Regions from separate parts of the Pseudomonas izuensis genome, predicted to be linked through region 2. Evidence: predicted binding sites of a transcription regulator. Region 2 holds the regulator's gene; each other region holds the start of a gene.
The links. Region 2 encodes sigma-54, which starts transcription at its own class of promoters, with help from an activator protein. Its sites were predicted from a motif close to ANTGGCATNNANNTTGCTNT; they were not measured.
Positions count from the first base shown of each region.

Region 1: a site for sigma-54 is predicted at 2,538-2,557, ahead of nirB (nitrite reductase large subunit NirB). Genes of this name have one in related genera too.
Region 3: a site for sigma-54 is predicted at 3,943-3,962, ahead of LAB08_RS23175 (flagellar basal body rod protein FlgF). Genes of this name have one in related genera too.

Region 1 covers NZ_AP017423.2:4,223,495-4,229,800, forward strand. Annotated here, with positions in the region: gene nirB (nitrite reductase large subunit NirB) at 1-2,341, opposite strand, end outside; gene LAB08_RS18460 (YbdD/YjiX family protein) at 2,792-2,992, opposite strand; gene LAB08_RS18465 (SCO family protein) at 3,235-3,840, shown strand; gene LAB08_RS18470 (copper chaperone PCu(A)C) at 3,840-4,343, shown strand; gene msrA (peptide-methionine (S)-S-oxide reductase MsrA) at 4,396-4,902, shown strand; gene LAB08_RS18480 (hypothetical protein) at 5,031-5,573, opposite strand; gene LAB08_RS18485 (hypothetical protein) at 5,778-6,306, shown strand, end outside.
Region 2 covers NZ_AP017423.2:890,740-897,045, forward strand. Annotated here, with positions in the region: gene LAB08_RS03880 (superoxide dismutase) at 1-38, shown strand, start outside; gene LAB08_RS03885 (ZIP family metal transporter) at 68-961, shown strand; gene LAB08_RS03890 (HPr family phosphocarrier protein) at 970-1,245, opposite strand; gene rapZ (RNase adapter RapZ) at 1,261-2,118, opposite strand; gene ptsN (PTS IIA-like nitrogen regulatory protein PtsN) at 2,121-2,585, opposite strand; gene hpf (ribosome hibernation-promoting factor, HPF/YfiA family) at 2,598-2,906, opposite strand; gene LAB08_RS03910 (RNA polymerase factor sigma-54) at 2,981-4,474, opposite strand; gene lptB (LPS export ABC transporter ATP-binding protein) at 4,659-5,384, opposite strand; gene lptA (lipopolysaccharide transport periplasmic protein LptA) at 5,384-5,932, opposite strand; gene lptC (LPS export ABC transporter periplasmic protein LptC) at 5,919-6,306, opposite strand, start outside.
Region 3 covers NZ_AP017423.2:5,220,160-5,226,465, reverse strand. Annotated here, with positions in the region: gene LAB08_RS23195 (amino acid aminotransferase) at 1-509, opposite strand, end outside; gene LAB08_RS23190 (4a-hydroxytetrahydrobiopterin dehydratase) at 509-865, opposite strand; gene phhA (phenylalanine 4-monooxygenase) at 970-1,761, opposite strand; gene LAB08_RS23180 (sigma-54-dependent transcriptional regulator) at 2,145-3,704, shown strand; gene LAB08_RS23175 (flagellar basal body rod protein FlgF) at 4,017-4,757, shown strand; gene flgG (flagellar basal-body rod protein FlgG) at 4,803-5,588, shown strand; gene flgH (flagellar basal body L-ring protein FlgH) at 5,641-6,306, shown strand, end outside.

The sequences.
Region 1 (6,306 bases), 3.3 Mb from region 2:
GGCCCAGGCTGTCGTGGATGATCACGTCCTTGAGGTAGTCCAGGCCGCCCTCCAGGCTTTCGCGCCATACCGAGGTGCGCTGCAGCTTGTCCGCGGTGCGGATGTAGAACATCAGGAAGCGGTCGATGTAGCGGATCAGCGTCGCATCATCCAGATCGGTGGCGAACAGTTCGGCGTGACGCGGACGCATGCCACCGTTGCCGGCGATGTAGAGGTTCCAGCCCTTCTCGGTGGCGATCACCCCCACATCCTTGCTCTGTGCTTCGGCGCACTCACGGGTGCAACCGGACACCGCGAACTTGAGCTTGTGCGGCGAACGCAGGCCCTTGTAACGGTCTTCGATCGTCAGGGCCATTTGCACGCTGTCCTGCACGCCGTACCGGCACCAGGTGCTGCCGACGCAGGATTTCACCGTGCGGGTCGATTTGCCGTAGGCGTGCCCGGTTTCAAAGCCGGCTTCGATCAATTCGCCCCAGATGTCCGGCAATTGATGCAACTGTGCGCCGAACAAATCGATGCGCTGGCCGCCGGTGATTTTGGTGTAGAGGTCGTATTTCTTCGCCACCACGCCGATGGCGATCAGCTTGTCGGCGGTGATTTCGCCACCGGGAATGCGCGGCACCACCGAGTAAGTGCCGTTTTTCTGCATGTTGGCCATGAAGGTGTCGTTGGTGTCCTGCAACGGCACCAGCGACGGGTCCATGATCGGCTGGTTCCAGCACGACGCCAGGATCGAGCCCACCGCCGGCTTGCAGACATCGCAACCGGTGTGCCCGCGACCGTGCTTGGCCAGCAGCTCTTCGAAGGTGATCACCCCTTCTACCCGCACCAGCGCATACAGTTCCTGACGGGTGTAGGCGAAATGCTCGCACAGGCTCTTGTCGACGCTGACGCCACGGGCAATCAACTCATGCTCGAAGACTTGCTTGAGCAGCCCGGCGCAACCGCCACAACCGGTGCAGGCCTTGGTCTGCGACTTGAGCAGGCCGAGGTCGGTGCAACCGCCATCGATGGCCGAGCAGATGGCGCCCTTGGTGACGTTGTGGCACGAACAGACCGTGGCCGATTCCGGCAAGGCGCCTGGGCCCAGGGTCGGCGCACCTTCGGACGACGGCAGGATCAGGCCGGCCGGTTCGGACGGCAAGGCAATCGCGTTCTGCATGTATTGCAGCAGGGTGTCGTAATAGCTGTTGTCGCCGATCAGCACCGCACCGAGCACCTGCTTGCCACTGGCATCCACCACCAGGCGCCGATAGCTGGCCGTGGTCTCGTCGATGAACTGATAGCTGCGGGCGCCCGGGGTGTGGGCATGGGCATCGCCGATGGAGCCGACATCGACACCCAGCAACTTGAGCTTGGTCGACATGTCGGCGCCGCGGAACGGCTCGGCAGCGTCGTCACACAGGCGCGCGGCGACGCTGCGGGCCATCTGGTAGCCGGGGGCAACCAGGCCGAACAGACTGCCGTTCCATGAAGCGCATTCACCGATGGCGTAGATGTTCGGGTCGCAACTCAGGCAGGTGTCGTCGATCACCACACCACCGCGCGGGCCGATCTCCAAAGCACATTGGCGGGCCAGCGCATCCTGGGCGCGAATACCGGCGGAGAACACTACCAGGTCGGTTTCGAGGAACTCGTCGTTGGCAAAATTCATCCGATAGCGGTACTGCTCCCCCGCACTGATCGATTGCGTGGCGCGGGACAGGTGCACGCCGACGCCCAGCCGTTCGATCTGTGCCTTGAGCGCCAGACCGCCAAGATCATCCAATTGCACCGGCATCAGGCGCGGCGCGAATTCCACCACGTGGGCTTCAAGGCCCAGGCTTTTCAGGGCGTTGGCGGCTTCCAGGCCGAGCAGGCCACCACCGACCACTACACCGCGCCGGGCATTGGCCGCCGCGGCACGGATGGCATCGAGGTCTTCAAGGGTGCGGTAGACCAGTCGCGAATCGCCTTCGGCACCTTCAATCGCTGGCACGAACGGATAAGAACCGGTGGCCATGATCAGTTTGTCGTAGGCCACGCAACCCTGGGCGGTGATGACTTCGCGTCGTGCGCGGTCGATTTCCAGCACCGGCATACCCAGGTGCAGCGTGACGCCGGGCGTCTGGTACAACGAGGCGTCACTCAGCGCCAGCGATTCGGCATCGCGACCGGTGAAGTATTCGGACAGATGCACACGGTCGTAGGCGCGCATCGGCTCTTCGCTGAAAACGTGCAGACGATAGCGCCCGAGGGCGCCGCGCTCGATCAACTGCTCGACACAATGATGGCCGACCATGCCATTGCCGATCACAACCAGCGTTTGCAGCTTGTTCAACGTGGCTACAGTGCAATTCATAAATGACCCTGCTCGTTCAAAAAGCAAAAAAAAACGCCTGAAACCTTGCGGTTCCAGGCGTCTTTGCCTGTTCTCTTGCGGTGTTGAAACCAGACGGCCATGCCCGGTCCACCGATATTGCCCACGACCTGTGCGGTTGATCGATCGTCGTTGACCGAGCGGGCTGTCCGCCTAGTTAGATGGACTTGAGGGGGTCTTTGCAGGGTTTGTGCCAGTGTATGGATCAGGGCTGGGAAGACGTTGATTCAGGCGGGTTTGATGCGATTGGCAGGGTATGAATGGCACGCAGGTGGACGAACAAATCGCTGCGCGCTGGTGCACGTTATCGGTCTTTGCGCTTTATAAAAGTGCACGTAAATTCAGGTCCCCCAAAAAACCTGTGGCGAGGGAGCTTGCTCCCTCGCCACAGTTTTATTGGTGTTTTATACATCCATGGACAACATCAACCTTTCAGCAGCACCGCGTATTGCACTTGCCCCGGCCAAACCGCGCTTCCTGGCGCTCACGGAAAAACGCCTCGTAACTCATCACCGGCTCACCCGGAGATTTGAGCGCCATTTGCGCGACGTAGTTGTCGTAATCGGGAACGCCCACCATTAACCGTGCGCTCTGGCGGAAGAAACTGGCGGCCTGTTGCAATTGACGGAACATGGCAATGCTCTCAATGGGTATTGGACGCCACCATGGAACCCCACGAATGTATCTGCAATGTGTCAGCGCGCGGTTCCTTTGTATTTTCGTGTAGACAAGCCCCCGCGACCTTTTGGCGCAGGACCTTCGGGCGACCGATTAAGCGCGATTGGGCAACAGTTTGTTAACATCCCTGCGCTTTTTTCCGCCTGATGCGTCAGGCACTGTGTTTTTTCTGTCGCTACACAGGAAGCTTTATTTCCATGAGTACGTTGTATTCCCGTCGCACGGTCCTGCAGGGCATGAGCCTGCTGAGCCTTGGCCTGCTCGCCGGTTGCGATGGCAGCAGCAAGCTGTCGTTCAAGTACGGCAAGGACCTGAGCGACAAGATCATGGGGCGTAACTTCAAGCTCAAGGACGCCGACGGCGAAACCCGGATGCTCGGTAGCTACCGGGGCCTGATGCCGATGATTTTCTTCGGGTTCACCCAATGCCCGGCCGTCTGCCCGACGACCCTGGCCCGTGCTGCCCAGGCGAAGAAGCTGATGGGCCGCGATGGCGACCGCCTGCAGGTGATCTTCATCACCCTGGACCCCGAGCGCGACACCCCGCAAATGCTCGACAAATACGTCAAGGCCTTCGATCCCAGCTTCGAAGCACTGTCCGGCACACTGGAAGAAACCGCCGCCGTTGCCAAAGAGTTCGGCGTATTCTTCGAGAAAGTGCCGAGCGGCGACACCTACACCCTGTCCCATACCGCGACCAGCTACGTATTCGACTCCCGAGGCAATCTGCGCCTGGGCCTGTCCGCGTCCCTTACCGCTCAAGAGTGCGCAGAAGACCTGCTCACCGTCATGGAGGTCTGCTGATGACTTCGTTGTTCCCGAACCGTATCAAACAGCTGGCGCTGGGCCTTTCCCTGATCGGCCTGGCCTGGCAGGCGTGCGCGCAAACCCAGGTCAGTGACGCCTGGGTCCGCGCCACGGTGGCCGGTCAGCATTCGACCGGCGCCTTCATGACCCTGCAGGCCGATACGGACAGCAAGCTGCTCAGCGTGCAGTCGCCCGTCGCCAAGACTGCACAGATCCACGAAATGAGCATGAAAGACGATGTGATGCGCATGGGTCAGGTCGAATCCGTGGCGTTGCCGGCCGGCAAGCCGGTGAGCCTGGGCCCCAACGGCTACCACGTCATGTTGATGGACCTGACGGCCCAGGTAGCAGAAGGCAGCAAAGTGCCCCTGACCCTGACCGTGGAAAACGCCAAGGGTGAGAAAGAGACGATCAAGGTCGAGGCCGAAGCCCGTTCGCTCGGCGCGATGGACCACGGCAGCATGGATCACAGCAAGATGGATCACAGCAAAATGCAATGAGGGTCTGATGGCCTCGCTCAACGAGGCCGTTCACTGATGGGAGGTGCGCACCATGACGACGAACACCGAAACCGCCATCCTCGCCGGCGGCTGCTTCTGGGGCATGCAGGATCTGTTGCGACGCTACCCGGGCGTGCTTGCCACGCGGGTCGGTTACTCGGGCGGCGATGTGCCCAATGCCACCTACCGCAACCACGGCACCCACGCCGAGGCGATCGAGATCGTCTTCGACCCGCGGCAGATCAGTTATCGGCAGATTCTCGAATTCTTCTTCCAGATCCACGACCCGACCACCAAAAATCGCCAGGGCAACGACCTGGGGACGAGCTATCGCTCGGCACTCTATTACCTGAGCGATGAACAACGACAAGTCGCTGAAGACACCGTTGCGGACGTCGAAGCTTCCGGCCTCTGGCCCGGCAAGGTCGTCACCGAGATCGAGCCCGCCGGACCGTTCTGGGAAGCGGAGCCTGAACACCAGGATTATCTCGAACACTACCCCAACGGCTACACCTGCCACTTCATCCGGCCAAACTGGACGTTACCCAAACGCGGGTAATCGCTAACCCCCTGTAGGAGCTGGCCCGTCGGATCGCCGCACAGCAGCGAAAGCGGACTGTCAGTCGACACATTCATCGCTTGAAAGAATGCTTTCGCTGGCAAGCCAGCTCCTACAAGGGGGGGTACTCAAGGCAGGTAGCCGCGCTGGACCCAGACCCGGCGGTCAATGGCCTGTCGTAGCCGCTCACGGCTTTCGGTCCAGACCTGCGGGTCGACCGAGGTCGTCGAGCGCATCAGGTCGAGCATGGCCGAATGGGCGGCCCGGTATTCAGCCAGGGCATCGCTGGCCTTGATTTTCAACCGCTCGCTGTCGGTCATTTCCATCCGCCGCAAGGCCAGTATCGCCTCGTCGGTGATCAGCGGACTCAAGGTCAGTTGCGGGCGGTGAGGCGCCACGAATGGCTGGGTCTCCAGGACGATTTCCCGGGCTCGCAATGCGCCCCACTTCAACGCGCAAGCGAGCGGTTCGCGGAAACTGCGGTCCTGAAACCCTTCGAAAACCGCGCCACCATCGGCGTCGTAGACGCCAATAAAGACTTGGGTCATCCCCGCCGGCGTGATGCGCGCCTGCACTTCAATCTGACGACCGTCGTTCAACTCGTCTTCATAAGTTTTTGCGGGCAAGCGTTTATTGAGCCATAACCAGTACTGTGCGCCTCTGCGTCGCATTCATTGCCCTCCCCGGTTTAATCACCGAGTAAGGCACAGGAAGGCGCTGTCCGCCATGCCATCGGTCGTTCAAAAAAAGGGGAAGTGGATGGGCCGCCGCACATTCAATCATCAAGATGCCATTGAGGATCTAGACTTCATCAATGGCGGGATAGATCACCCGTCAGTTCAATCAGAAGGCCAATAAAAACAAGGAAATTCACCTTGAACATTTCAACCCTTTGCCTCCTGGGGGGCCTGCTGGTTTCCGCCGGGGCGTGTGCCAACGGAGTCATTCCTGTCCTCGAACTGGACTTCACCCGGTCGGCCATCGAGACCCTGAAAAAACACGGCATCAACGATGCCTGTATCATCGCCGCCGGCAACCCCGGCGCGTTCACTTACTGCCGGGAAGGCTCGGCAACGCTCTGGAAGTATCAGGCGCTGGACCTGGATCAACAGGCAACGCCCCTCAAGGGCACCCGCCTGGCTTCACTGGCTGACGGACGAATCTCCATCGCTGAATTCAAGAGCCCTGCCTGCGCGACAGAGGCGCCCAAGCCGCTGATCCAACCGGCGATTACCCGCGGGGTCGTCATCGGCCTGATCGCCTTGTTTCTGTTCATTGGCTTGCACTACACGTACAAGGCAACCATGGATGGTTTCTTCGTTCGTACGGTGTATTCGGGCACCCACCTGCAGCGATCCACCGGCTCCATGAGTTCGAGTCGCTCGAGTCGTTCCACGACCAAAG
Region 2 (6,306 bases):
CTGAAGTTGCTGCGCGCTATCAGGCTGCACTGATTTAAGTCTTCATAAAAACAATCCAAGGCTGACTATGGGCACTGAAACACTGGCGATCGGAAGTGGACGAATGTTTCGTTACGCGTTTGGATCGCTGTTAATGCTGGCGGGCATGAGCTTGCTGGTGGCGCACGGGCTGGAGTGGCTGGAACTGGAACCCAGGTTATCGCGGGCGTTGCAGGGTGGTGTGATCTGCGCCCTCGGCACCGCGCTGGGTGCGGTGCCGGTGCTGGTGATTCGGCGCATGCCCCAGGCTCTGGGCGATACTTTGTTGGGGTTTGGTGCTGGCGTGATGCTGGCGGCGACCGCGTTTTCGCTGATCGTGCCCGGCATAGCGGCAGCAGAAAGCCTTGGCATGACCCCGTGGACGGCCAGTGGCCTGATCTGTTTGGGCATCATGCTCGGCGCGTTCGGTCTGTTTCTGGTGGATCGCAAAGTGTCCGGTGCATCACCGCAAATGCTCGTCGGCACGGTGGAGCATCCGGTGATTGCGCCGCGGATCTGGCTGTTCGTGTTCGCGATCATTGCCCATAACATTCCCGAAGGTATGGCCGTCGGCGTCTCGGCAGGTGGCGGTATGCCTGATGCCGACAGTCTGGCGATGGGCATTGCGTTGCAGGATGTGCCGGAAGGGTTGGTGATTGCCCTGGTATTGGCCGGAGCAGGGATGTCGCGGTTCAAGGCGTTCCTGATGGGTGCCGCATCAGGCCTGGTCGAGCCAGTGTTCGCCCTGTTGTGCGCGTGGCTGGTGAGCCTGGCTGAACTGCTGTTGCCTTTGGGCCTGGCATTGGCAGCCGGGGCCATGTTGCTGGTGGTGACCCACGAAGTCATTCCCGAGTCGCGTCGACACGGTCATGACAAGTTGGCCAGCCTTGGGCTGTTGATCGGATTCTGTCTGATGATGGTGATGGATACTGCGCTCGACTAGGCGAGCATTCACTCGCCTTCGTCGAAGAAGTTATTGATCAAGGCCACCAGCGCATCCATCGCTTCCTGCTCCTGCTCGCCTTCCGTGCTCAGATGGATTTTGGTGCCCTTGCCGGCAGCAAGCATCATCATGGCCATGATGCTTTTGCCGTCGACGGTGGATTCCGGCGTGCGTCCTACCCTGATCGTGCAATCCTTGAATTGGCCGGCGACCCCGACGAATTTTGCGGACGCCCGGGCATGCAGGCCCAGTTTGTTGATGATTTCGATTTCCAGAGCAGGCATCGCGATGTGAATCCTTTAGCTGAGGTCGCGGTGGCGGACCTGGACGTTCTTCAGGGATTGCTGCAGGGTCTTGCCCAAGCGTTCGGTCAGGTAGACAGAGCGGTGATGTCCGCCGGTGCAACCGATGGCAATGGTGACATAAGCGCGGTTGCTGGCAGCAAAGCGGGGTAGCCATTTGAGCAGGTAGGTGGAGATATCCTGGAACATTTCTTCGACATCCGGCTGTGCCGCCAGATACTCCGCAACCGGTTGATCGAGCCCGGACTGCGCGCGTAACTCCGGTTTCCAGTAGGGATTGGGCAGGCAGCGTACATCGAACACCAGGTCGGCATCGACCGGCATGCCACGCTTGAAGCCGAAAGATTCCACCAGGAAAGCTGTGCCGGGTTCCGGCTGGTTCAACAGGCGTAGCTTGATGGTATCGCGCAGTTGATACAGGTTCAGATTGGTGGTGTTTACTTTGAGATCGGCCAGGTCGGCGATAGGGCCGAGCAGGTCCGTTTCATCATTGATCGCCTCGGCCAGCGAGCGATTGGCACTGCTCAGCGGGTGGCGACGGCGGGTTTCAGAGAAGCGTTTGAGCAGGGTTTCTTCGTCGGCATCCAGGTACAGGACATCACACTGGATGTGACGGCTGCGGACTTCTTCCAGCAGCTCTGGGAACCGCGACAAGTGGCTTGGCAGGTTGCGTGCATCGATGGATACGGCAACCAGCGGCTGTGACAGTTCAGTGTGAATCAACGCGCGTTCGGCCAACTCCGGCAACAAGCCGGCAGGCAGGTTGTCGATGCAGTAGTAGCCGTTGTCCTCAAGCACATCGAGGGCGGTACTTTTACCTGAGCCGGAACGGCCGCTGACGATGATCAAGCGCATGATTAGTGCCCGTTTTGCTCGTCCAGGACAACCTGATACAAGGCTTCATTGCTCGGGGCGCTACGCAGTTTGTCGCGCACGTCCTTGCGGTCGAGCATGCTGGCGATCTGGCGCAACAGCTCCAGGTGCGCATCGGTAGCGGCTTGCGGGACCAACAGGACGAACAGCAGGTCAACCGGTGCGCCATCGATGGCGTCGAAATCGATAGGGGCGTCAAGGTGCATCAAGGCGCTGATGGGCGAGATACAACCCTTCAGGCGACAATGAGGGATGGCGATGCCGTTGCCAAAACCGGTCGAACCGAGTTTTTCACGGGCAATCAAAGCCTCGAAGACATCTTGCATCTCCAGTCCCGGCACTTCGCGGGCGATCAGATTGGCAATTTGCTCGAGGGCTTTCTTTTTACTGCCGCCCGGCACGTTCACCAGGGAACGGCCGGGGGTCAGGATGCTTTCAAGTCGGATCATGGGTTGGGAGTGTTAACGACCGGTAGCGCCCTGGAGGAGGCTCTGGGTCTTTTCCTTATGCTTTTTGAGTTGTTTATCCAGCTTGTCGGTCAGTGCGTCGATCGCCGCGTACATATCGGTATGTTCCGCGTTGGCGACCACTTCATTGCCGGGAATATGCAACGTGGCTTCGATTTTCTGCTTCAGCTTTTCGACCGTCATCGTGACCTGCACGTTGGTGATCTTGTCGAAATGTCGCTCCAATCGTTCGAGTTTTTCGCCGATGTAGGTGCGAAGAGGTTCGGTCACTTCCAGTTGGTGTCCACTGATGTTGACTTGCATACAGCTTCTCCTTCGTTGCCAGTGCATTAAGCGGTAGATCAGATGATCTACCACTGGAACGCTGTGGCGTGGCTCTACATCAACCGCTTGCGTTCGCTCGAAGGCGCGATCCCGAGGGATTCGCGGTACTTGGCGACGGTGCGGCGAGCCACCTGAATGCCTTGTGCCTCCAGTAAACCAGCGATCTTGCTGTCACTCAACGGCTTTTTCTGATTTTCCGCGGCAACCAGTTTTTTGATGATCGCGCGGATCGCCGTGGACGAGCATTCGCCGCCTTCAGAGGTGCTGACGTGACTGGAGAAAAAGTATTTCAGTTCATAGATGCCCCGGGGGGTATGCATGAATTTCTGTGTGGTCACTCGAGAGATCGTTGACTCGTGCATGCCGACCGCTTCAGCGATGTCATGCAGGACCAGTGGTTTCATGGCTTCGTCGCCATATTCCAGGAAGCCGCGCTGATGCTCGACGATCTGGGTGGCCACTTTCATCAGGGTTTCGTTGCGGCTTTGCAGGCTCTTGATGAACCAGCGGGCCTCCTGCAACTGATTGCGCATGAAGGTGTTATCAGCGCTGGTGTCGGCGCGGCGCACGAAGCCGGCGTACTGGGCGTTGACCCGCAGCCGTGGCACGGACTCCTGGTTCAGTTCCACAAGCCAGCGCTCATTGTCCTTGCGCACGATCACGTCAGGGACGACGTATTCGGCTTCGGTAGATTCGATCTGGGAGCCGGGACGCGGATTGAGGCTCTGAACCAGTTCGATGACCTGGCGCAGCTCATCTTCCTTGAGCTTCATGCGGCGCATCAACTGACTGTAATCGCGGCTGCCGAGCAGATCGATAAAATCGGTCACCAGGCGCTTGGCCTCGTTCAGCCATGGAGTCTTGACCGGCAACTGGCGCAATTGCAGCAACAGGCATTCACCCAGGTTCCGGGCGCCGATGCCGGCTGGTTCGAATTGCTGGATGCGGTGCAGGACGGCTTCGATTTCGTCCAGTTCGATGTCCAATTCCGGATCGAAGGCCTCGAGTATTTCCTCGAGTGTTTCGTCCAGATAGCCCTGATTGTTGATGCAGTCGATCAGGGTTACGGCGATCAGGCGGTCGGTGTCGGACATCGGCGCCAGGTTCAATTGCCAGAGCAAGTGGCTTTGCAGGCTTTCACCGGCGGATGTGCGGGTGGTGAAATCCCACTCATCGTCATCGTTGCTCGGCAGGCTGCTGGCGCTGGTCTGGTAAACGTCTTCCCATGCCGTGTCGACAGGAAGTTCGTTGGGGATGCGCTCGTTCCAGTCGCCTTCGTCGAGGTTATCAACGGTTGGCGCGCTTTCCTGGTAGGAGGGTTCCTGAGTCTCGGTGTTGGGCTTCTGTTCGACGTTGTCGGCCAAGGGGTCAGTGTTATCGAAGTCGTCGCCTTCTTCCTGGCGTTCGAGCATCGGATTGGACTCCAGGGCCTCCTGGATTTCCTGTTGCAGGTCCAGGGTCGACAATTGGAGCAGACGGATGGCCTGTTGCAGCTGCGGTGTCATCGTCAGCTGCTGGCCCATTCTCAAGACTAGCGATGGTTTCATGGCAGGGGCTTAACACCTTATTCGCCGGCGCACATGCGCCATCCACTACAGGGCGCCGGAGCGCCAAACATAAGCAAATTATATGCCCGAAGTTGCGGTGTTTGCCTAGAGCGCTGTAACAATAAAAAAGTGTTGATTTTTTATCGAGACAAGCGCTCGGTCGACTAGCCAGGCGCCTCAGTGCTTACAGGCGGAACTCATGCCCCAGGTACACTTCCTTGACCAGGTCGTTGGCCAGGATGGTATGAGCGTCACCTTCGGCGATCAATTGGCCATCGTTGACGATGTAGGCGGTTTCGCAGATATCCAGGGTTTCACGGACGTTATGGTCAGTGATCAGGACGCCAATGCCCTTGGCCTTCAGATGGTGGATGATCTGTTTGATATCGCCCACCGAAATCGGGTCCACGCCGGCGAAGGGTTCGTCGAGCAGGATGAATTTTGGATTGGTGGCCAGTGCACGGGCAATTTCCACGCGGCGACGCTCGCCACCGGACAGGCTCATGCCAAGGTTGTCGCGAATGTGGCTGATGTGGAATTCCTGCAGCAGGCTTTCCAGCTCTTTGCGACGGCCGGCCTTGTCGAGTTCCTTGCGGGTCTCGAGGATGGCCATGATGTTGTCGGCCACCGAGAGTTTGCGGAAGATCGACGCTTCTTGCGGAAGATAGCCGATACCGGCCTTCGCGCGGCCGTGCATGGGCTGGTGGCTGACGTCCAGGTCGTCGATCAGGACGCGGCCCTGATCGGCCTGGACCAGGCCAACGATCATGTAGAAACAGGTGGTCTTGCCGGCACCGTTGGGGCCAAGCAGGCCAACGATCTGACCGCTGTCGATGGACAGGCTGACGTCACGCACGACCTGGCGGCTCTTGTAGCTCTTGGCCAGATGCTGAGCTTTCAGAGTTGCCATTACTGGGCCTTTTGCTCGTCGGTTTTCTTTTTCGGCTGGATCACCATGTCGATGCGCGGACGCGCCTCGGTGACTTTACTGCCGGTGGCGCGACCGGCACTGGCCAGCTTCTTGACCGTGTCGTAGACGATTTTCTCGCCTTGGGTGGTGTTGTTGTCCTTGTCGATGACTTTGGCGCGATCGATCAGCACAACGCGGTTCTGCGTGGCGTGGTACTGGATCGTCACTCCCCAACCCTGGACGGGTTTGGTGTCGCCTTGGGTTTGCAATTGCTCGAAGTAAGCCAGGTTGCCCACTGAAGTCATCACGTCGATATCGCCGGCAGGAGTGCGGGTGACGGTCACGGTGTTGCCGGTAACCTTCATCGAGCCCTGGGTGATGATCACGTCACCTTTATAGGTGGCAATGCCATTCTTGTCGTCCAGCTGGGCATCGTCGGCCTGGATGCGGATAGGCTGCTCTTGATCGTTCGGCAGGGCCCAGGCGCTCACGCTTCCCAGTGCTGCGCCCAGACTGAGCAAAATAGGGAGGGTTTTAACGAGCCTCATACTGTCCTCTTACGTTCGAGAGCAGGTGTATCCTGCTTTCTTTCAAATACGCTTTCATTCCAATGCCTGTCGATACACCGCCGGCGCCGTCGATTCTAACGGGTTGCTCGGTCTGCGCATATTGCTGCTGCGGGAACACCGTCATGCGAGTGGTGGTGATCAGGGTTTTGCGGTTTTTCTCGTCGAAGCGCGTGATGCGTACCGAGTCGATCAGTTCAACCTGTGTGCCGTCGGGATTGACTTCACCCTTCTCGCTCTGGACGTGCCATGGAAATTCGGTGCCACGGAATATGTTCAGGTCGGGGTTGGTCAGCAATGTCACTTCGGTGGCTTTGAGGTGTTCGACCTTGTCCGAAGTCATGTCGTATTGCAAT
Region 3 (6,306 bases), 2.4 Mb from region 2:
GGCGCCTGGTCGAGCACTGCCAGCATCGCCTCGACGTCGAGACGGTTGTCGCTGCCGACGTACGGGTAGTGACTGACCTTGACCCCTGCCGTGGCGAAAATGGTTTCGTGGATCGGCCAGGTCGGATTGCTCAACCACACGCCGCGGCCGGGCAGGCACTGGGCGATGAAGTCGGCGCTCAGGCGCAACGCACCGGTGCCGCCCGGCGTCTGGGTGGCGCCGGCACGTTTGTCGCGGATCAGCGTTGAGTCAGCGCCGAGCACCAATTCATTGATGACCTTGCCGAACGCGGGTTCGCCATGGCCGCCAATGTAGGTCTTGGTGCTTTGGCCATCCACCAGCCGCGCCTCGGCCAGCTTCACCGACTCAAGAATCGGCGTCAGGCCCTGGGCATCCTTGTAGACACCGACGCCAAGGTCGAACTTGCGCGGGTTCGGATCCTGCGCATAGGCCTCCATCAGGCCGAGGATCGGATCGCCGGGCACCCGGCCGATGGCGTCGAAGTGCATTACTTGCGTCCTTCTGCTGTCTTGGCCACTTCGTCAGTGCGTGCAGCCATGATGAAGTCGTTGCGGTGCAGGCCCTTGATCGAGTGGCTCCACCAGGTCACGGTGACTTTGCCCCACTCGGTCAGCAGGCCAGGGTGGTGACCTTCGGCTTCGGAGATTTCGCCGACAGCGTTGGTGAACGCCAGTGCGTGTTTGAAGTTTTTGAACAGGAAGACTTTTTCCAGTTGCATGATGCTGTCGCGTACTTCGATGTTCCAGTCCGGGATCTGCTTGATCAGGATCGGCAGTTCTTCGTCGCTGACTTGTGGGGCATCGGCGCGGCAGGCTTCGCAGTGGGCTTGGTTCAATGTGGACATGATGAATTCCTGAAATCGAAAAAATGGAAATCGGTCGCCAGTGTGCTCACGCTAAAGCAAAGCGCAAATTACTGACAGACTCACTTGATCGTAAAAGCAGCGGTTCAGGCGGCTTTTGGTTTTGGCGGAAACTTCGGTGCGTGCAAACCCATCTGCATGGCTTGCTTGACCATGCCCATGATGTCTTCGTGGGCCAGGTCGAACAGGCGCTTGAGATTCGGCAAGACAAAGTACAGGGGCTGCAGGATGTCGATGCGGTACGGCGTGCGCATGCATTCCAGTGGATCGAACGCCTGATGCTCAGGTTCGTCCGACAGGCAGTACACGGTTTCTTTCGGCGAAGACAGGATGCCGCCACCGTAGATGCGCTGGCCTTGCGGGGTATCGAGCAGGCCGAATTCGATGGTCATCCAGTACAGGCGCGCCAGGTACACGCGTTCTTCCTTGGAAGCCTGCAGGCCAAGTTTGCCGTAGGTGTGGGTGAATTCAGCGAACCATGGATTGGTCAGCAGCGGGCAGTGGCCGAAGATCTCATGGAAAATGTCCGGCTCCTGCAAGTAGTCCAGCTCTTCGCGGGTGCGAATAAAGGTCGCCACTGGAAACTGCTTGCTGGCGAGCAATTCAAAAAAGGTCTGGAAAGGGATCAGCGCGGGAACGCGCGCAACCTGCCAGCCGGTGGTTTCACCGAGAACCTTGTTGATCTCGCCCAGTTGCGGAATGCGGTCGTGGGGCAGACCGAGTTTTTCGATACCGTCCAGGTATTCCTGGCACGCACGCCCTTCGATCACCTTCAGTTGGCGGGTGATCAGCGTGTTCCACACCGCGTGTTCTTCGGCGGTGTAGTCGATAAAACCATGCGCATCGGGCTCGCGAGCCACGTATTGCGTCTGCTTCATGCTGCTCTCCTGCTAGGGGGATTCGTTCTTGTTATGTACTGCTATGGACCTAGGAATAATCCATTGTTCGCCGCTTTGCAGCCGGTGTTCCGCCTCTTGCGCAGGAAAACGCCTTATTAATCGTAAAGTTTTCGTTACGTATCGCCGGTTGTCGCGCAGATGTTGAGATTGGCAGGTGGGAAAAGCCGTTCAACTGTCACATAATCTTGACGACTATCTGAGCGCCTCAGCAGAAAATAATCACTGAAGGAGCGAGCCTGCTCGCGATGGAGTCGAGGGAACCGCGTTTATTCAGGAAGAGCGCGTTTTCGTTAACGTCCATCGCGAGCAGGCTCGCTCCTACATGGTTGCACACCAAACTCACCGTTTTTTCGGGCCTTTATATGCGTATCAAAGTCCACTGCCAGAACCGCATCGGCATCCTGCGCGACATTCTCAATCTGTTGGTGGAGTACGGCATCAACGTCGCCCGCGGCGAGGTGGGGGGCGAGCACGGCAATGCGATCTACCTGCACTGTCCCAACCTGATCAACATCCAGTTCCAGGCGTTGCGCCCGAAGTTCGAGGCGATTGCCGGGGTCTTCGGTGTCAAGCGCGTAGGGTTGATGCCCAGCGAGCGTCGGCACATGGAGCTCAACGCCTTGCTTGGCGCCCTGGAGTTCCCGGTGCTGTCGATTGATATGGGTGGCTCCATCGTCGCGGCGAATCGCGCAGCGGCGCAGTTGCTCGGCGTACGTGTCGATGAAGTGCCAGGGATTCCGTTGTCCCGCTATGCCGAAGATTTCGATTTGCCGGAACTGGTGCGTGCCAACAAGTCGCGGATCAACGGGCTGCGGGTCAAGGTCAAGGGTGATGTGTTTCTGGCCGACATCGCGCCATTGCAATCGGAGCATGACGACAGTGAAGCCATGGCCGGTGCGGTGTTGACGCTGCACCGCGCCGACCGGGTGGGCGAGCGCATCTACAACGTGCGCAAACAGGAGCTGCGCGGCTTCGACAGCATCTTTCAAAGCTCGAAAGTGATGGCTGCTGTAGTGCGTGAAGCACGACGCATGGCGCCACTGGATGCGCCGCTTTTGATAGAAGGCGAAACCGGCACCGGCAAAGAGTTGCTGGCGCGGGCTTGCCATCTGGCCAGCCCCCGTGGGCAATCGCCGTTGATGGCGCTCAACTGTGCGGGTCTGCCGGAGTCGATGGCCGAGACTGAATTGTTCGGCTACGGCCCCGGTGCCTTCGAGGGCGCGCGGGCCGAAGGCAAGCTTGGGCTGTTGGAACTGACGGCGGGCGGTACGCTGTTTCTCGATGGCGTCGGCGAAATGAGTCCTCGGTTGCAGGTGAAACTGCTGCGCTTTTTGCAGGACGGCTGCTTCCGTCGTGTGGGCAGCGATGAAGAGGTCTACCTCGATGTGCGGGTGATCTGTGCGACCCAGGTCGACCTGTCCGAATTGTGCGCCCGTGGCGAGTTTCGTCAGGACCTGTATCACCGCTTGAATGTGCTGTCGCTGCACATCCCGCCACTGCGTGAATGCCTCGACGGTTTGCCGCCGCTGGTGGAGCACTTCCTCGATCAGGCCAGCCGACAGATTGGTTGTCCGCTGCCCAAACTGGCCCCGGCGGCCATGGATCGGCTCAGTCATTACCATTGGCCGGGCAACGTGCGGCAACTGGAGAACGTGCTGTTCCAGGCCGTTTCCCTGTGCGACGGCGGCACGGTCAAGGCAGAACACATTCGCTTGCCGGACTATGGCGTGCGCCAGCCACTGGGGGATTTTTCCCTGGAGGGTGGGCTGGACGAGATTGTCGGGCGCTTCGAGAAAGCAGTGCTGGAGCGGTTGTATTCCGAGCATCCAAGCAGCCGGCAGTTGGGCAAGCGGTTGGGGGTATCCCATACCACCATTGCCAACAAGTTGCGCGAGTATGAGGTTGGCAAGAGCGAGTCATAGCCGAGGGCTTACTTTATTAATGCCGGCCTCATCGCGAGCAGGCTCGCTCCTACAGGGAATACGCGATCCAACTGTAGGAGCGAGCCTGCTCGCGATAGCGGTAGTGGCCATCACCCAGGTCAAGCCTTGCCACCCACCGGCATGACACCGCCGGTTTTTCGTCTCCGACACAATTCCCCTGATCCCCTCAGAACCCCTCAAGTCCTTTGTTTACGGGGTCTCGCATCACCGAAATCAAATTGGTCTGCAAATTGCTTGTGGCTGATGAGTACAGCAGTGGGCGGCAAACGTCCGGCAGGCAGAGGAAAGAGTGTGGACAAGTACCTTTACGTGGCAATGACCGGCGCCAGCCAGAATGCACTGGCGCAAAAGGCTCATGCCAACAACCTCGCGAACATCTCCACCAATGGTTTCCAGAAAGATCTGGAGCAGGCGCGTTCGATGCCGGTGTTCGGTGACAGCTTTCCGGCGCGTGCGTTTGCCATGTCTGAACGTCCGGCCACCGACTTCTCCCCGGGCGCCCTGGTGGAAACCGGCCGCGACCTCGATGTCGCCGTGCAAGGCAACGGCTGGCTGGCCGTGCAGAACCCTGATGGCGGTGAAAGCTACGTGCGCACCGGCAGCCTGGTGGTGGACGCCCTGGGTGTGCTGCGCGCCGGCAACGGCATGCCGGTGATCGGCAACGGTGGCCCGATCGCCGTGCCGCCCGAGCAGCAGATCGAAGTGGGCGAGGACGGCACCATCAGCATCCGGGCGATGGGCGAAGGTCCCCGCGTCATGGCGGAAGTCGACCGCATCAAGCTGGTCAACCCGGACATCAAGAACATGACCAAGGGCCTGGACGGATCGATCCACACCAAGGACGGCAAGCCGGCGCAAGCCGATGCGAACGTCAAGCTGGTGTCCGGTTTCCTTGAGTCGAGCAACGTCAATGCCGTGGACGAAATGACCTCGGTACTGGCTTTGTCCAAGCAGTTCGAGCTGCACATCAAGATGATGAACACCGCCAAAGAAGACGACCAGGCCATGGCTCGGGTCTTGCAGATCAGCTAATTACCAGAACGTCGCGCCGTAAAACAGGCGCACGAGGAGAATCGAATGCTTCCGGCTCTATGGGTTGCCAAAACCGGTCTGTCCGCCCAGGACACCAACCTGACCACCATTTCCAACAACCTGGCCAACGTGTCGACCACGGGTTTCAAACGTGACCGTGCCGAGTTCCAGGACCTGCTCTACCAGATCAAGCGTCAGCCAGGCGCCCAGTCGACCCAGGACAGCGAACTGCCGTCGGGTCTGCAACTGGGTACCGGTGTGCGCATCGTTGGCACCCAGAAAAACTTCACCGCCGGCAGCCTGCAAACCACCGATCAGCCGCTGGACATGGCCGTCGACGGTCGTGGTTTCTTCCAGATCCTGCAACCGGACGGCACCACGGCCTACACCCGTGACGGTACGTTCCACCTGGACTCCAACGGCCAGATCGTCAACGCCAGCGGCTTCGCCCTGGAGCCGGCCATCGTCATTCCGAACGACGCCCAGACCTTCACCGTCGGCCGCGACGGCACCGTGTCCATCACCGTGGCCGGCAACCCTGCTGCCCAGGTGATCGGCAACCTGCAAACCGCCGACTTCATCAACCCGGCCGGCCTGCAAGCGGTGGGTAACAACCTGTTCCTGGAAACCGCCGCCAGTGGCGCACCGCAAGTCGGCACCCCGGGCCTGGCCGGTTTCGGTACCACGCTGCAGAACACCCTGGAAACCTCCAACGTCAGCACCGTTGAGGAGATGGTCAACATGATCACCACTCAGCGTGCCTACGAGATGAACTCCAAGGTGATTTCCACCGCCGACCAGATGCTCTCGTTCGTAACGCAGAATCTGTAATCAAGTCTATGAGGCGGCCATGAGGCCGCCTGCAACACCGTGAGGTAGGGTCATGAAACGCTATGTATCTGTTCTGGCACTGAGTGGGATAGCCGCGCTCGCAGGTTGCGTGCCTGCGACACCCAAGCCCAATGACCCTTACTACGCCCCGGTGTTGCCGCGCACGCCGTTGCCGGCGGCGGCGAACAACGGCTCGATCTATCAGGCCGGTTTCGAACAGAACCTGTACAGCGACCGTAAGGCGTTCCGGGTCGGTGACATCATCACCATCACCCTGAACGAGAAGACCCAGGCCAGCAAAAACGCCAACTCGCAAATTGGCAAGAACAGCAAGACCAGCATCGGCCTGACCTCGCTGTTCGGCTCCACGCCCAACACCAACAACCCGTTCGGTGATGGCGACCTGAGCCTGAACGCCGCGTATGAAGGCGACCGCGCGACCAAGGGCGACAGCAAGGCGGCGCAGGGCAATACCCTGACCGGCTCGATCACCGTGACCGTTGCCGATGTGTTGCCCAACGGCATTATCGCGGTGCGCGGCGAGAAGTGGATGACCCTCAACACCGGCGATGAGCTGGTGCGGATTGCCGGCCTGGTTCGCGCCGATGACATCTCTACCGACAACACCGTGTCGTCGACCCGTGTCGCCGATGCGCGCATCACCTACTCGGGCACCGGTTCGTTTGCCGATGCGAGTCAGCCAGGCTGGTTCGACCGT